4 regions of the Blautia ammoniilytica genome follow, and region 2 is predicted to be linked to each of the others. Evidence: predicted binding sites of a transcription regulator. Region 2 holds the regulator's gene; each other region holds the start of a gene.
The links. Region 2 encodes Rex, which represses fermentation and respiration genes when NADH is low (regulators of the CRP and FNR family bind a similar motif). Its sites were predicted from a motif close to ATTGTTAANTANTTAACAAT; they were not measured.
Positions count from the first base shown of each region.

Region 1 (4,121 bases), on a different contig from region 2:
TCTTCTGCAGTATGATCTTCAAAAGTATAATCAATTACATGGCCAGAAGACAGGCTATTCGTTCCTACAATTCCTACGCCCACACCAAAACAACACAGCGCCGCCAGAATCAGCAGGGAGCTGATGGCCATGGAGTTTGACTGATGAATGACATTCTCCTGAATCTGCCGGAAGGTAAATACATGAAGCTGCTTATTTCCTTTTCCTTTCTTAACAATCAAAGCAATCAGCGCACGCATCCCATAGAAAAGCAGCATCGTACCAACTATGCCCAACAGCATAGTCAGTCCCATCATACTTACCTTTGTCCATGCAATTCCCTGAATTGCCATGTAGTAAGCCGCTGCCAACATCACACTTCCACATATAGCAGCCAGTCCATAGATAACAGATGGCATTTGCTTCTTGGTGCGGTTCGTTGGCTGGGATAGCAAAGTACCGATGTCTTGGCGGCTGATTCGTCCACTCAAAATCAGAAGTGCCGTCAGCTTAATTGCCAGAAATCCTGCCAGCGTCCATTCAATCGCAGACCAGGATAAAGAAAACTGATGACCGATGATCCCCATGCCTACCAGCTTGGCAGTGACAAGACTGACAATTTCTGAAAGCACCACAGCCACAGGTAAGCCTATGAGCATGGCAAGAATACTGGTCAGGCAATCTTCCGCCAGAAGCATACCAAACAGTTTACTTCTACGCATCCCCAACATTAGATAAACACCAAACTCATGCCGTCTGCGCTCGAACTGATATTTGCAGGCGAAATAGATTAAAAAGAACAGAATACCGAGGGTCATTCCATAAAACGCAGGAATCAGAAGCAGGAGTTTGTCAACTGCGTCACTCTCCATTTTCTGCAAAAAGAGCATCACATCTTGAGTGGAGATGGATAGGATCATGTAAAAGGCAACAATAGAAATCACCAGGGAGCTGAAAAACAGACCGTTTTCCTTTCGGCTGCGGCGGCTGTTCCGAAGAATGAGATTAGAGAACATTTGCATTGCCCCCTCCCAGTTGCGCCATCACCTTCAGGATGCGCCCGTAGAACTCCTGCTGGCTTTCGTCTCCACGTCGCAGCTCATGAAAGATCACGCCATCCTGGATGAACAGGATGCGCTTACAGAAGCTGGCGGCATTGGAATCATGGGTTACCATCAGGATCGTAGCTTGTTCGTCACGATTCAGGCCGGACAGCTTCTCCATAAGACTTCTTGCGTTCTTAGAATCCAGTGCACCCGTCGGTTCATCGGCAAGGATCATTTGGGGATGTAAGATCAGAGCCCTTGCTGCCGCAACACGCTGACGCTGGCCGCCGGACATCTTGGACGGAAACTTATCCAGAACATCAGTGATTTCCAGATAGTCAGCCAACTGCTTCAGCCGCTGGCTGCTTTCTGTTTCGGATACCCCATGCAAGGAAGTGGGGAGCAGGATGTTTTCCCTGCCAGTCAGGTTGTCCAGCAATTCAAAGTTCTGGAATAGATAACCAACTTTTTTGCCACGGTACTCTGCAAGAGCCTTTCCCTTGAGCGATTGCAGAGTATCGCCCTCCACCTGAATGCTTCCGCCTGTGGGCTGAATCACAGTTGCAATACAGTTGAGAAGCGTGGATTTACCGGAACCACTGCTTCCCATAATACCGAGAAATTCTCCCGACATGACCTGAAAAGTGATTCCGTTCAGGGCTCTCGTCTGGTTTGGCAAAGTCCCATAGACTTTGGTAAGATTTTCAATATTCAAAATTGGTTTCATGTGAATACCTCCCATCCATTTCAAGGTAAATGATAGCACAGAAACACAATAAATAACACTTACAGTCGCTGTAAGGATTCTGTTTCTGTTTTCAGAACAAGAATGACGCATCAAGCGGAATAAGTATATGTTTTGTATGAGCGTCGGGTGGCAATGAAAAAAATATGCCGGACTGCATGGATAGCACCCTCGGCAAGATCATAGTTCATCAGCTTTTGGAGGATTTTCTCCCGGCAGGACTGTTTTATATCTATAAATCGGTCGTGTCGTACAGATTGCAGCCATCCACGCTGAGAAAGTCTTTGATGCGCTTATTAAGCTGCGGCTCGTAGTGGTGCATTGAATCCTCGGCCATTGGTGGAAAAACGGAAAAGGGGATGTGAATGGATTTCTGCAAGCCGTCGGCGTGATCTGGTTACATGAAGATGGATGCTTTTGCAGAAAAATGCCGGAAATATAGATTCTTGATCAGAAGGAGTGCGTGGGATCCTGATGAACTGTGATCATCGGATTGTACTTTATTAAGAGCATGCATAGAATGGATTGACAGAAACGGAATATTCATATATCCTGAGTGTGTTAAATGAATAACAATCATTAAAGTATGTACGCGGAAAACAGAGGGATAGAATAAGAAAGAAAGAGGTACAAAAATGAAAGATTTTGCACAATGGGATGGGTTCAGCGGAAGCCGCTGGAAAGAAAAGATCAATGTTCGTGATTTTATCCGTCACAATTATACCCCGTATGATGGAGATGATTCCTTTCTGGAAGGGCCTACAGAAGCCACAGACAAATTATGGGGAAAATTGCAGGAACTGCAGAAAGCAGAGCGTGCCAATAATGGTGTGCTTGACATGGAAACAAAGGTTGTTACAGGACTTACTGCATATGGACCTGGATACATTGATGAAAGCCTGAAAGATCTTGAGAAGGTAGTAGGACTTCAGACAGACAAGCCTCTGAAGCGTGCATTTATGCCTTACGGCGGAATCAAGATGGCTGAAAAGGCCTGTGAGATGTATGGATACAAGGTTGATCCGCAGATCCATGATATGTTTACAAAATATGAGTTTAAGACACATAATCAGGGTGTGTTTGATATTTACACTCCTGAAATGAAAATGGCCCGCCACAATAAGATCCTTACCGGACTTCCGGATACTTATGGACGCGGACGTATTGTAGGCGATTACAGACGTGTAGCTCTGTACGGAATTGATGCCCTGATCGCAGGGAAAGAGAAAGACTTTGCAGACAGCGATCGTCAGGGAATGCGCCGTTATGACTTCCAGCTGCGTGAGGAGATCGCAGACCAGATCCGTGCCCTGAAGGGAATGAAGGAGATGGCGAAGATCTATGGCTATGATATTTCACAGCCGGCAGCGAACGCACATGAGGCATTCCAGTGGCTGTACTTCGGATATCTGGCAGCCATCAAGACACAGAACGGTGCTGCAATGAGTGTTGGACGTATTTCCACATTCCTTGATATTTATATTGAAAGAGATCTTAAGAAAGGCATCCTGACTGAGAAGGAAGCACAGGAACTGGTTGACCATATGGTTATGAAATTCCGTATGGTGAAATTTGCAAGAATCGAGTCTTACAATCAGCTGTTTTCAGGAGATCCTGTTTGGGCAACTCTGGAAGTAGCAGGTATGGGAGTAGACGGACGCCATATGGTAACTAAGAACGATTACCGTTTCCTGCATACACTTGAGGATATGGGACCGGCTCCGGAGCCTAACCTGACAGTGCTTTATTCTTCCAAGCTGCCTGAGAACTTTAAGAAATATGCTGCAAATATTTCTGTTACAACAAGTTCTATCCAGTACGAGAATGATGACGTAATGCGCCCGGTATGGGGTGATGATTATTCAATCTGCTGCTGTGTATCTGCAACAGAAACTGGTAAGGAAATGCAGTTCTTCGGAGCTCGTGCAAACCTGGCAAAATGTTTGCTGTATGCCATCAACGGTGGTGTGGATGAGAAGACAAAGATGCAGGTAGGACCGGAATATAAGCCAATCACTTCCGAGTATCTGGATTATGATGAGGTCATTGCAAAGTATGACCAGATGATGGACTGGCTGGCACATCTGTATGTAGGAACCCTGAATATGATCCATTACATGCATGATAAATATTACTATGAAGCCGCTGAGATGGCGCTGATCGATACAAAGGTGGACCGTTCTTTTGCAACCGGTATTGCAGGATTCTCCCATGTGGTTGATTCTTTGTCAGCCATTAAATATGCAAAGGTAAAAGCAATTCGTGATGAAGACGGTATCACTACAGATTTCCTGGTTGAGGGAGAGTTCCCACGTTATGGAAATGATGACGATCGTGCGGATGAGATTGCA
Region 1 is NZ_JAOQJL010000032.1:37,833-41,953, reverse strand. It holds gene OCV61_RS14100 (FtsX-like permease family protein) at 1-1,001, opposite strand, end outside; gene OCV61_RS14095 (ABC transporter ATP-binding protein) at 985-1,752, opposite strand; gene pflB (formate C-acetyltransferase) at 2,406-4,121, shown strand, end outside.
Region 1: the regulator Rex is predicted to act here: its motif matches at 2,328-2,347, upstream of pflB (formate C-acetyltransferase).

Region 2 (4,121 bases):
AACAGCTGCTGATTTATTTCTTCTGAAAATACACTTTCCACCATTGCTTCCGGAAGCAGAGACTGAAGCGGAATCCGGTTTTCTTCCACTGTCTGTACCTTTACCATACCAGCTCCTGTATTTAAGGCTGCACAGGCAGCAAAATATGCAGCTCCGCACATGCCCTTTGAGCCAGCCACCAAAAGCACTTTGCCAAAAGTCCCCTTATTCCCCCAGGGAACTCTCTGTGGCAGCTGCTTCATATCTTCTCTTTCCAGCTGCCACACCGGTCTGCCGTAATTGCCAGGATAATCATAGATCCCGATATCTGCTACTACAACTTTCCCGGACAGACTCCTGCCGGGATAGAAGCACATTCCCTGCTTCATAAAAGCAAAGGTAACGGTAAGATCTGCACAAAATGCGGTTCCAAGCACTCTGCCTGTGCTTCCGTCAAGGCCGGAAGGAATATCTACTGCCACCTTTTTGGCATCTGTCTCATTCATCCTCTGAATGATCTCCTTGTATCTTCCCTCCACCGGCCTGGTCAGACCTACGCCAAAAACGGCATCTACTATAGTAGTATATTCGTGCCATGTCGGGTTATTCACCTCAGGTACGTGATAATGCCTTGCAATCTGAATCTGCTGAGCCATCTGAGCAGAATATTTCTGGGAATTTCCTGTAAGAAACAGATCTACATGATATCCTTTCAGATACAACAGCCTGGCTACGGCCACACCATCTCCACCATTGTTGCCGTTTCCGCAAACAACCAGGATCCGTTCCCTGTCGGCAGAAATCTTCTGGATCTGAGCTGCCACAGCCAAAGCAGCCCGTTCCATCAGCACCATGGAGGGAATCCCTACATCATGAATCGTATACGCGTCCAGACTGGCCATTTCTTTGCTTGTTACTACCTTTTTCATATACGCCCACTCTCCTTTGTCTTTTTAAATGGAAAAAGCCGCCCTGAACCGCCGAATCATGCGGCAGCAGGCAGCAGCCTTTAACCAAAAGGGAAAAACTTTTTCCTTAATTCTCTGTTTCCTTTTTTTCTTCTACATGCTCTTTCCGATACTGGCTTAAATTATAAGACAGAGTCATCAGGCTCTCGGAAAGATGAACATTTTCTACGATCACATCCTCCGGAGCATCCAGATCAATGTGTGCAAAATTCCAAATAGCCTTTACACCATTTTTGATCAGCACATTGGCCATTTCTTTTGCTTTATGCTTGGGAAGGGTAAGTATGGCAATCTCAACCGGATTCTCCTTAAGGAACTCAGGAAGTGTATTTATCATCTGTATCCCAATACCCCTTACAGAAATCCCCTCCAGAACCGGATTCACGTCAAAGATCCCCACCAGACGAAATCCTCTCTTCTCAAAATCACTGTAATTGGCAAGTGCCTGACCCAGATTACCTGCTCCAACGATGATCATAGGATGGATGGTATCCAGTCCCAGGATCTTGCCGATCTCCATGTACAGATAATGCACATTATATCCGTAGCCCTGCTGCCCAAAACCGCCGAAATTATTAAGATCCTGACGGATCTGAGATGCAGTCACATGCATTTTTTTACTGAGATCACCGGAGGAAATCCTTTCCACATTCTCCTCGATCAACTCTCCCAAATAACGATAATACCGGGGCAGCCTTTTAATAACCGCCTTTGATATCTCCTTTGCTTCCACCAACTCTTCCTCCTGCTGCCCATATCTAAAATTTATATCTCAATTATACTCAAATGATATTTTATTGTCAATCTAAGTTACTTACTTTGTGACTACTTTATTTATTTTTTGACACCCGATGCCTTTTTATTATATAATAGATTGATTTGTGGATTTCTTATTTTTTGGAGGAACCTTTATGATTTTATCATGTCAGAACATATGTAAAGCATTTGGTGAAGAAGAGATTATCAAAGATGCATGTTTTCATATTGAAGAAAAAGAGAAAGCAGCACTGATCGGCAACAATGGTGCAGGTAAAACCACCCTGCTGCGGATCATTATGAATGAGCTTTCTGCGGATAGCGGTTCTGTAGTGATCTCCAGGGACAAAAAGATCGGCTATCTGGCTCAGTATCAGGATATTCACGGTCATCAAACCATTTATGATGAGCTTAGCTCCACCAAGCAGCACATCATAGATATGGAAAACAGAATTCGTACTCTGGAACAGGAAATGAAAAATACCCAGGGAGAGCAGTTAGAAAAACTGATGCAGACCTATTCCCGCCTGACCCACCAGTTTGAGCTGGAAAATGGCTATGCCTACAAAAGCCAGATTGCAGGCGTACTGAAAGGCCTGGGCTTTTCAGAAGAGGATTTCACCAAGCAGATAGAAACCCTTTCCGGAGGCCAGAAAACAAGGGTCGCTCTTGGCAAGCTTCTTCTGTCCCAGCCGGATATCCTGCTTCTTGATGAGCCTACCAACCACCTGGATATGGAAAGCATCGCTTGGCTGGAAAATTATCTGCTCACCTACCCTGGAGCTGTACTGATCGTATCTCATGACAGATACTTTCTTGATAAAGTAGTAACAAAAGTGGTAGAGATCGAAGCCGGATATGTACGGATGTACAGTGGCAATTACTCAGCCTATGCCTTGAAAAAAGCCCAGCTTCGTGATGCTCAGTATAAAGCCTATCTGAACCAGCAACGAGAAATTAAGCATCAGGAAGCAGTGATTGCAAAGCTGAAGTCCTTTAACCGTGAAAAGTCCATCCGCCGTGCGGAAAGCCGTGAAAAAATGCTGGATAAAATGCAGCGTCTGGATAAACCTGCTGAAATAAACGATCAGATGCGTCTCACCCTGGAGCCTCGCTTCATCAGTGGCAATGATGTGCTGACTGTGGAAGAGCTTTCCAAAACTTTTCCGGGACAGACCCTTTTCCAGAATATTTCTTTTGAGATCAAGCGTGGAGAACGGGTAGCCCTTATTGGCAATAACGGCACAGGCAAAACCACTTTGCTTAAGATCCTGAACCAGGTGATTCCTGCCGATTCCGGCAAGTTTACCCTTGGTTCCAAGGTGCAGATCGGTTACTATGACCAGGAACATCATGTACTCCATATGGAAAAAACAGTATTCCAGGAAATCTCCGATACCTATCCTACTCTTACAGAAACACAGATCCGCAATATGCTGGCAGCCTTTCTGTTCACAGGGGATGATGTATTCAAGGTGATTTCCTCTCTTTCCGGTGGAGAGAGAGGCCGTGTTTCTCTTGCAAAGCTGATGCTCTCCGAAGCCAATTTTCTGATCCTGGACGAGCCTACCAATCATCTGGATATTGCTTCTAAGGAAATCCTGGAGGAAGCACTGAACAGTTATACAGGTACTGTCCTTTACGTATCTCATGACCGTTATTTTATCAATCAGACAGCCACCCGGATCCTGGATCTGACCAATCAGGCCATTGTGAATTATATTGGGGACTATGATTATTATCTGGAAAAGAAAGAAGAGCTTACTGCCAAATATGCTCCTTTAACAACCCAGGAAGAAGAAGCCGTCCAGGTTTCAGATAACAAGCTTTCCTGGCAGCAGCAAAAGGAACAGCAGGCAAAAGTACGTAAAAGGGAAAACGAACTGAAGAAAACCGAAAAAAGGATCGAAGAACTGGAAGCCCGTGATCAGGAAATTGATGAAACCATGATTCTTCCTGAAGTTTGTACCAACGTAGCAGAATGTACCAGATTAAGTAAAGAAAAAGCTGCCATTGCAGCAGAATTAGAGGAATTATACGAAAAGTGGGAGGAGCTGGCCTGATGGCCGGCTCCTCCTTTGTTATGATGATATTTTTTTATCAGAGAAGCTTTTCCAGATTCTCACGGATGGCAAGGATAAATTCTTTGCTGTTCAGTACTGTTACATCCTTCAGGGAAGTGATCAAAGCCAGATCCTTTGTCATCTTTCCGCTTTCGATAGTTGAAAGTGTAGCCTTGTCCAGCTTGTCTGCAAAATCCTGCAGTTCCTGGATCCCATCCATCTCACCTCTTTTACGAAGAGCACCTGTCCATGCAAAAATAGTTGCCACAGAATTGGTGGATGTTTCTTTTCCTTCCAGATGTCTGTAGTAATGTCTCTGCACCGTACCATGAGCAGCCTCATACTCATAGTAGCC
Region 2 is NZ_JAOQJL010000003.1:55,619-59,739, forward strand. It holds gene OCV61_RS02110 (NAD(P)H-hydrate dehydratase) at 1-908, opposite strand, end outside; gene OCV61_RS02115 (redox-sensing transcriptional repressor Rex) at 1,015-1,680, opposite strand; gene abc-f (ribosomal protection-like ABC-F family protein) at 1,859-3,766, shown strand; gene OCV61_RS02125 (NADP-dependent isocitrate dehydrogenase) at 3,804-4,121, opposite strand, start outside.

Region 3 (4,121 bases), on a different contig from region 2:
TCCGTGCCAGAATAAAGGCCGCCGGAAGAAGCACTACCAGCTGTCTTAACACAGATACTGCCAGGCTTAAGAAGCTATGGCACAGGGACTGGTATACAGAGGAGGAAACCACACTGAAACCAGCCAGCAAAAAGCTAAAACTGATAATGCGAAGAGCCGGTATTCCAATCTCCAGCATAGTATCTGAAGCGTTGAAAATATTCAGAAGCTCCTGAGGGAACAGCTGGAATACTGCAAATCCCAGAAGCATGATTCCAACACCCATAGCCACACTGAACCGGATCGTCTTTGTGATACGATCCGGCTTTTTGGCTCCGTAATTGTAAGAAATGATGGGCACCATACCATTATTCAGACCAAATACCGGCATAAATACAAAGCTCTGAAGCTTGAAATAAACACCAAATACTGCGGTTGCAGTAGAGGAAAATCCCATCAGGATCTTATTCATACCAAAGGTCATAACAGATCCTACGGAAGCCATGATAATAGACGGGAACCCAACACTGTAAATATTTTTTACAACATTTGCGGACAGCTTATATTTCACCAGGGAAATATGGAGTTCCTTATTAATATGATGATTTACAAAATATCCTACAATAGCAGCAATAATCTGCCCAGTTACAGTGGCAAGGGCAGCACCTGCCACCTCCATCCTGGGAAAGCCGAAAAGACCAAAAATCATGATCGGATCCAGAATAATATTCAGGATCGCACCCAGAAGCTGGGTCAGCATGGAATAAAACGTCCTTCCGGTTGCCTGCAGCAGTCTTTCAAATACAAGCTGCATAAACAGTCCAAATGACATCATCCCGATGATCCTTACATAAGCCGTTCCATAAGAAAGGATCTGGGGATCCTGTGTCTGAACAGCAAAGAATGTATGTCCGAAGACTCCGGTAAGCACGGCAAAAGTCAATGCACTTAACAGGCAAAGGATAATGCCGTTATTAGCAGCCTTGTTGGCATATTCCGTATTCTTTTCGCCCAGAGACCGTGACACAAGGGCATTAATACCTACACCGGTACCTGTACCTACTGCGATCATCAGGTTCTGTACAGGAAAGGCCAGTGAAACAGCTGTCAGTGCATTCTCATTGAGCTTTGCAACAAACATACTGTCTACAATATTATATAATGCCTGAACCAGCATGGAAATCATGATCGGGACAGACATTGATACAAGCAATTTTCCAACAGGCATAACGCCCATTTTGTTTTCTTTTTCCACGGCATTTTTTTCCATAAAAATCCCCCTCTCAATGTGTTTTGTTCAAGTCGAGCAGCCGTTTTTTACGATAACTTTTTCTATTCTATAGCAGTGCATCCTATATGTCAATCAAAACATCATAAAAAGAGGAGGAGTGATCTACATCTGATAAAGCATCCGCCGGATCAGGAACAGGATCAGGATATGTGCCGGGTAAAAAACATAGAAAAAGTATTTTGCCCATTTTCCTTTAATGAATCCTCTCTGTCCGTTATACATATTGATAGAAAGAAAAGCAAAGCATGCTTTCCACTCATAGATCAGCCAGCTTGTACCGATCACCGCCTGGGCTGCTTTCTTCTCCTTCAGCCAGTACATGATAAGAAGGAATACATACCCTCTGTAGCTGTAATCTGCATGCAGGTTCCATGATACAGCAAAAAGCACGGCCATGCAGATAAGCTGCATCAGCTGGTTGTCTTTATAATAATCAACTGCACAAAAAGCCAGATAACCCAAAAACAGTGTAAAAAACACATTCTGGGTAGACATATCAAAGAATGTACCTTTATGTACCAGATCCCAGGAAATTTCTGAAATACAGGCAAAGATCAGTAGATTTCTTCCATATTTAAAGCGGTTGTGTGTATGGACAAAGCCCTCCACCAGAAGAAAACAAAAAATGGGAAATGCAGCCCTGCCCACATCCCGCATGATCCTGTAAATCGATATATCCGTGCCTCCAAGAACAAATAAAGTCCTGGTGGCAGACGCTGATTTCACCAGAAGAAATGCAGCTGTATGGTCGATCAGCATGATCACCATAGCCAGTACTTTTAATGCACTGCCGCTTAAAACCCGGAACTTTTCCGGCATAAATGAATCCTGTAATTGCTTTGTCTGTTCCATCCTGTACTCCTTTAACTTAGGTTTGCTTGTTCCAACTTAATTTCATCTGCAGCCAGCAAAATATCACCAATCGTTGATTTATATCTGCATGTGTATATCATATTTCTCTCCCCTCCAATGACGCATCCGATAATTGCATTATAGTAAGTAAATTAGAAAAGTAAAGAAATTTTTTTCGGTGACTGTTGCTCATTTACATTTTTTATTCAAGCACTTTCTCTTTTTTCTATGTTTTTTTACAAATTATGACTGGACGAATTGGGCATTTTGTGAGAGAATAACACCAGTAAAGCGTTCCGCTATGGGAGACTCCCTTAAGGAGCGCTACACTGAGTTGTTAGACTTTTAACAACATTAAGTTCACTAATACTGAAAGGAGTCTTAAAATGATTTACACTAAGGAAGTTGAAAACATGTGTCCTGTAGCTAAGGGCGCAAAACATGAGCCTGCTCCAATTCCTGAAGAAGGAAAATGGGTTCATTCCAAAAAAATTGAAGATATTTCTGGTTTTACACACGGCGTTGGCTGGTGTGCTCCACAGCAGGGTGCATGCAAGCTGTCCCTGAATGTAAAAAATGGTGTAATCGAGGAAGCTCTTGTTGAAACGATCGGATGTTCAGGTATGACTCATTCTGCAGCTATGGCAGCTGAGATCCTTCAGGGCAAAACTATCCTGGAAGCTTTAAATACTGACCTTGTCTGTGATGCGATCAACACCGCAATGAGAGAATTATTCCTCCAGATCGTATATGGACGTACTCAGAGTGCTTTCTCTGATGACGGACTTGCTGTAGGTGCCGGACTTGAGGATCTTGGTAAGGGTCTTCGTTCCCAGGTTGGTACTATGTATGCTACAAAAGAAAAAGGTGTTCGTTACCTCGAGATGGCAGAGGGATATGTAACAGGTATCGCTCTTGACGAGGATAATGAAGTAATCGGATATCAGTTCGTTTCTCTTGGAAAGATGACCGACTTCATCAAAAAAGGTGATGATCCTAACACCGCATGGGAAAAAGCAAAAGGTCAGTATGGCCGTGTAGCAGATGCCGTTAAGATTATCGACCCAAGAGAAGAGTAATCAGGAAACGAAAGGAGACGAACATAAAATGGCATTATTTGAAAGTTATGAAAGAAGAATTGACCAGATCAATGCTGTATTAAACAGCTATGGTATCAGCTCTATCGAAGAAGCTGAAAAAATTACAAAAGATGCTGGACTTGACGTATATGATCAGGTAAAGAAGATCCAGCCGATCTGCTTTGAGAACGCTTGCTGGGCATACACTGTAGGTGCTGCCATTGCAATCAAAAAAGGCTGCAGAAAAGCTTCTGACGCTGCTGCTGCTATCGGAGAAGGCCTTCAGGCTTTCTGTATCCCAGGTTCTGTTGCTGACCACAGAAAAGTAGGTCTTGGCCATGGTAACCTTGGTAAAATGCTTCTTGAGGAAGAGACAGAGTGCTTCTGCTTCCTTGCAGGCCATGAGTCCTTCGCAGCTGCTGAGGGTGCCATCGGTATTGCAGAGAAAGCAAACAAAGTACGTCAGAAACCATTACGTGTTATCCTGAACGGTCTTGGAAAAGACGCTGCTCAGATCATTTCCCGTATCAACGGTTTCACATTTGTTGAGACAAAATATGATTACAAAGAAGCTAAATTAAATATTATCTATGAGAAACCATATTCCAACGGTCTTCGTGCTACTGTTAAATGCTACGGTGCAGATGACGTTCAGGAAGGTGTTGCTATCATGCATCACGAGAATGTTGGTGTTTCCATCACAGGTAACTCCACAAACCCGACCCGTTTCCAGCATCCGGTTGCAGGTACATACAAAAAAGAATGTATCGAGCAGGGTAAGAAATACTTCTCCGTTGCTTCCGGCGGTGGTACAGGACGTACACTTCACCCGGACAACATGGCAGCAGGTCCTGCTTCCTACGGTATGACAGATACTATGGGACGTATGCACTCTGATGCTCAGTTCGCTGGTTCTTCTT
Region 3 is NZ_JAOQJL010000002.1:59,729-63,849, reverse strand. It holds gene OCV61_RS01340 (MATE family efflux transporter) at 1-1,249, opposite strand, end outside; gene OCV61_RS01335 (TraX family protein) at 1,373-2,122, opposite strand; gene OCV61_RS01330 (iron-sulfur cluster assembly scaffold protein) at 2,509-3,201, shown strand; partial or broken gene OCV61_RS01325 (GGGtGRT protein) at 3,230-4,121, shown strand, end outside.
Region 3: the regulator Rex is predicted to act here: its motif matches at 2,456-2,475, upstream of OCV61_RS01330 (iron-sulfur cluster assembly scaffold protein).

Region 4 (4,121 bases), on a different contig from region 2:
GCCTGTTATTCGGCGGTGGATTCCTTTTGTTTACAGCCATTACATCGACTTTGCTGTACGGGATCAATTTTCTGGTGATCGCCTCTAAGGCAGCCGCAGGAACCAAGGAATATGTGGAGATTCTTGAAAAGACAAACATGCAGGTTCCGTTTCTCAGGCTGGTTGGTATATTGTTTGTGATTATGGCAGTTGTGGAGGTTTTTGCCGGGATCAGCAGTGTACGGTACAGTAACCGGGTAGACAAGGCGACTACGATGATCCGGATTGCTCTTGTACTTTTGGTAGTGGAGGCCTTGATGGAAGTCTTTCTTTGTTTCTCCAAGCTGATGAGTCTGGGGATGCTTTTTACAGCAATTGGGATCCCACTGTTTATTTTATGGGGAGCATGGGGCTTTCGGAAGCTTTCTAAGGAAGATCCTAAGCGTGTCTATGCAGTGGATATGAAGAAAAGACAGCAGGCAAGAAGACAGGCAGCAGCCCAGCCGGCGGCACCAAAGAAAAGCCTGCGTGAACGTGCTATGATGCAGGCAGATTACACACAGGATACATCAGAAGAGATCCAGCCGGAAGGCGAAAAGGAGCCTCAGGCAGATGCTGTGCAGACATCAGAAGGGATACAGTCAGACGGCGAAGCAAAACAGGAAGTGCATGATGCTGCAGAGGCTGATAAAACAAAACAGGGAGAAGAGTAATTATGAGAGCGTATGAGCGTTTTTTGAAGTATATCAGGGTGTATACCACAAGTGATGATAACAGTGAGACAATACCTTCCACTCAGAGACAGTTTGATCTGGGAAATGAGTTGGCACAAGAAATGAAAGCGCTTGGGATCAGCAATGTGCGTATAGATGACAAATGCTATGTGTATGGTGAAATCCCTGCTACAAAGGGTTATGAGGATGCACCAGGGATCGGGTTTATTGCCCATATGGATACAGCACCGGATTTTTCCGGAGAAGGTGTGAATCCTCAGATCATCGAGAATTATGATGGCAGCAGGGTAGCACTGGGAAATAGCGGACTTTTCCTGGATCCGGCTGATTTTCCACACCTTTCTTCCCTGAAAGGCAGAACACTGATCACCACAGATGGTACCACGCTCCTTGGCGGAGATGACAAGGCAGGGATCGCAGAGATCATGACTCTGGCAGAGATCCTTCTGAAAGAGGATATCCCCCATGGAAAGATCTGCATTGGTTTTACTCCGGATGAAGAGATCGGCAGAGGTGCTGATTGTTTTGATATAGAGAATTTCGGCGCTGATTTTGCCTATACCGTAGATGGCGGTGTGGAGAACGAACTGGAATACGAGAACTTCAATGCTGCAGGTGCAGAGGTACAGATCAAGGGCTTTCCAGTGCATCCTGGCAGCAGCAAAAATACCCTGGTGAATGCAGTGCAGGTAGCGGTAGAATTTCATAATATGCTTCCTGCAGGAGAGACACCAAGGTATACAGAAGAGTATGAAGGCTTTTATCATCTTTGCGACCTGAACGGGGATATTGCACAGGCAAGTATGGCTTACATTATTCGTGACCATGACAGCCATCTGTTTGAAGCAAGGATTTCTACCATGAAGCATATTGCAAAGCTTCTTAATGAAAAATACGGTGCAGGTACAGTCACATTGACCATTAAGGAGCAGTACCGGAACATGAAAGAAAAAATTGAGCCATGTATGCATCTGATCGAGAATGCAAAGCTGGCAGCCCAGGAAGCAGGTCTGTCACCTGTAACAGTACCTATCCGTGGCGGCACAGACGGGGCAAGGCTGTCTTACATGGGTCTTCCCTGCCCAAATCTTGGCACCGGCGGCTATGCAGCCCATGGTCCCTGTGAGCATATTACGGTAGAGGGCATGGATCTGGTGGTGGAGATCCTGAAAGGGATCGTGAAGCGGTATGCAGAGCCTGTGAAATAATAGGATAAGAACCATTGTGATCTGGCAGTTGTTCAGCAGCATGTAACAGAGAATGTGTTGGGTAACTGTGTGATAATTTTTTATCACAATGGTTCTTTTTTGTAAAAATTTAAAGTGTAAAAGCACCCTATCTGTTTAAAAATATATAGAAATGGACACATGTTGGAAAAAATGATCTTGAATTCTTAATTTAATACAATATGCTTAAAAATTAACGATAAAAAATGTGCAACATGCTGATATTCTTGAAATACAAAAAAAAAACTTGTTAAAATATTATCATTATGGTATCTTAGTAATGCGGAACTGAACTAAATTCTATTTATGCGGAGAAGAGGGAATATGCCTGTATTTGAATGAAAATATTGGTAGAGCAGAAGATGAAAGTTGTGGTTCTGTTTTTTTATTCAGATAATTGTTAAAAAAAAGACGAGAGGAAGAAGGAAGGAACAGGTTATGAGTAGCAAAATTACTATTATTGGTGCAGGTAGCGTAGGTTCTACCATCGCTTATACTTTGGCAAGTGAGGCGATTGCGTCTGAAATCGTTATGATTGATATTAACAAGGAAAAGGTAGAAGGTGAAGTGATGGATATCCTTCAGGGTACCTGTTTTAGAAGTCCGATTTCCATGATCGCAGGAGAATATGAAGATGCTAGGGACTCTGACATTGTAATTATTACATCCGGGATTGCCAGAAAGCCGGGACAGACCAGGATCGAGCTTACACAGACGAATGTAAATATTATGAAAGACATTGCTCCAAAGATCGCAAAGGAAGCTCCAAATGCTATTTACATTATCGTAAGCAATCCGGTAGATATTATGACTTATGTATTTACCAAGATCTCCGGTATTCCGGAGAAACAGGTGATCGGTTCCGGTACACTGCTGGATACAGCACGTCTTCGTTGCGGTATTTCTGAGCATTTCAAGGTAGCACAGGCAAATATCCATGCATATGTATTCGGTGAGCATGGGGATACTTCCTTTATTCCGTGGACAGGCGCTTATATCTCAGGAGTAAGTGTGGATGAATATTATGAGAATATGAAAGCACTTGGAAAAGAGATCCAGCCAATTGATAAAGAGGCAATGTTGAATTATGTCCAGAAGTCCGGCGGTCAGATCATTGCAAAGAAAGGGGCTACTTTCTATGCTGTATCTGTAACCGTATGCAAGCTGGTCAATCTGGTACTTGCAGCATCTGATACTATTACCACTGTTTCTTCCATGATGCATGGAGAGTATGGTATTGAAGACGTATGCTTAAGCACACTTACCTTGGTAGGACCTAATGGTATCCAGGGAAAAGTACCAATGCGTATGAATAAGAATGAAATTGAACAGTTGAGAAAGAGTGCTGACGCCCTGAAAAATGTTATTGCACAGATCAATCTGTAAAATTACGTATATATTGGGAGCCGCTTGCGGCTCCCCTATTATGTCCAAAATAGTCTTGATTTGATTTTAAAATACAAAATAACGTGTTGATTCCTATTAATTTCTGAATATACCAGCAGCCGGAAAACAAGATAAAAAGGTTGCTGTATATATAAATAGATTTGCTGAAAAAACGATAGAAAATGCTAAGAAACAAAGAAAGGATAGCAGGATTATGAAGTACAGTTATTATCCGGGATGTACCCTGAAAAACAAAGCAAAAGACCTGGATACCTATGCCAGGGCTTCTGCCAAGGCGCTTGGATTTGAACTGGAAGAAATCGAAGACTGGCAGTGCTGCGGCGGTGTTTATCCGCTGGGAAGCGATGAAATTGCCACAAAGCTTTCTTCTGTCCGTGCATTGGAGCAGGCCAGGGAAAAAGGCCAGGATCTGGTAACAGTCTGTTCCGCCTGTCATCATGTGATCAAAAGAGTCAATGACGACATGCAAAATGTGGAGGATATCCGCACCAGAGCCAACAATTACCTGAAATTTGAAACACCCTATGCAGGAGAAACAACCGTTCTCCATTACCTGGAAGTATTAAGAGACAGGGTAGGCTTTGATAAGATCAAAGAAAAGGTTGTAAATCCGTTAAAGGGCAGAAAAATAGGTGCTTATTATGGGTGCCTTTTGTTAAGACCCGGGAAAATACTGGGATTTGATAATCCGGAAAATCCTTCCATTATAGAAGATTTTATCCGTGCTATCGGTGGTGAGCCGGTGATCTATCCTTTCCGTAATGAATGCTGCGGT
Region 4 is NZ_JAOQJL010000019.1:36,275-40,395, reverse strand. It holds gene OCV61_RS10675 (hypothetical protein) at 1-692, shown strand, start outside; gene pepT (peptidase T) at 695-1,921, shown strand; gene OCV61_RS10665 (L-lactate dehydrogenase) at 2,378-3,325, shown strand; gene OCV61_RS10660 (CoB--CoM heterodisulfide reductase iron-sulfur subunit B family protein) at 3,540-4,121, shown strand, end outside.
Region 4: the regulator Rex is predicted to act here: its motif matches at 2,186-2,205, upstream of OCV61_RS10665 (L-lactate dehydrogenase).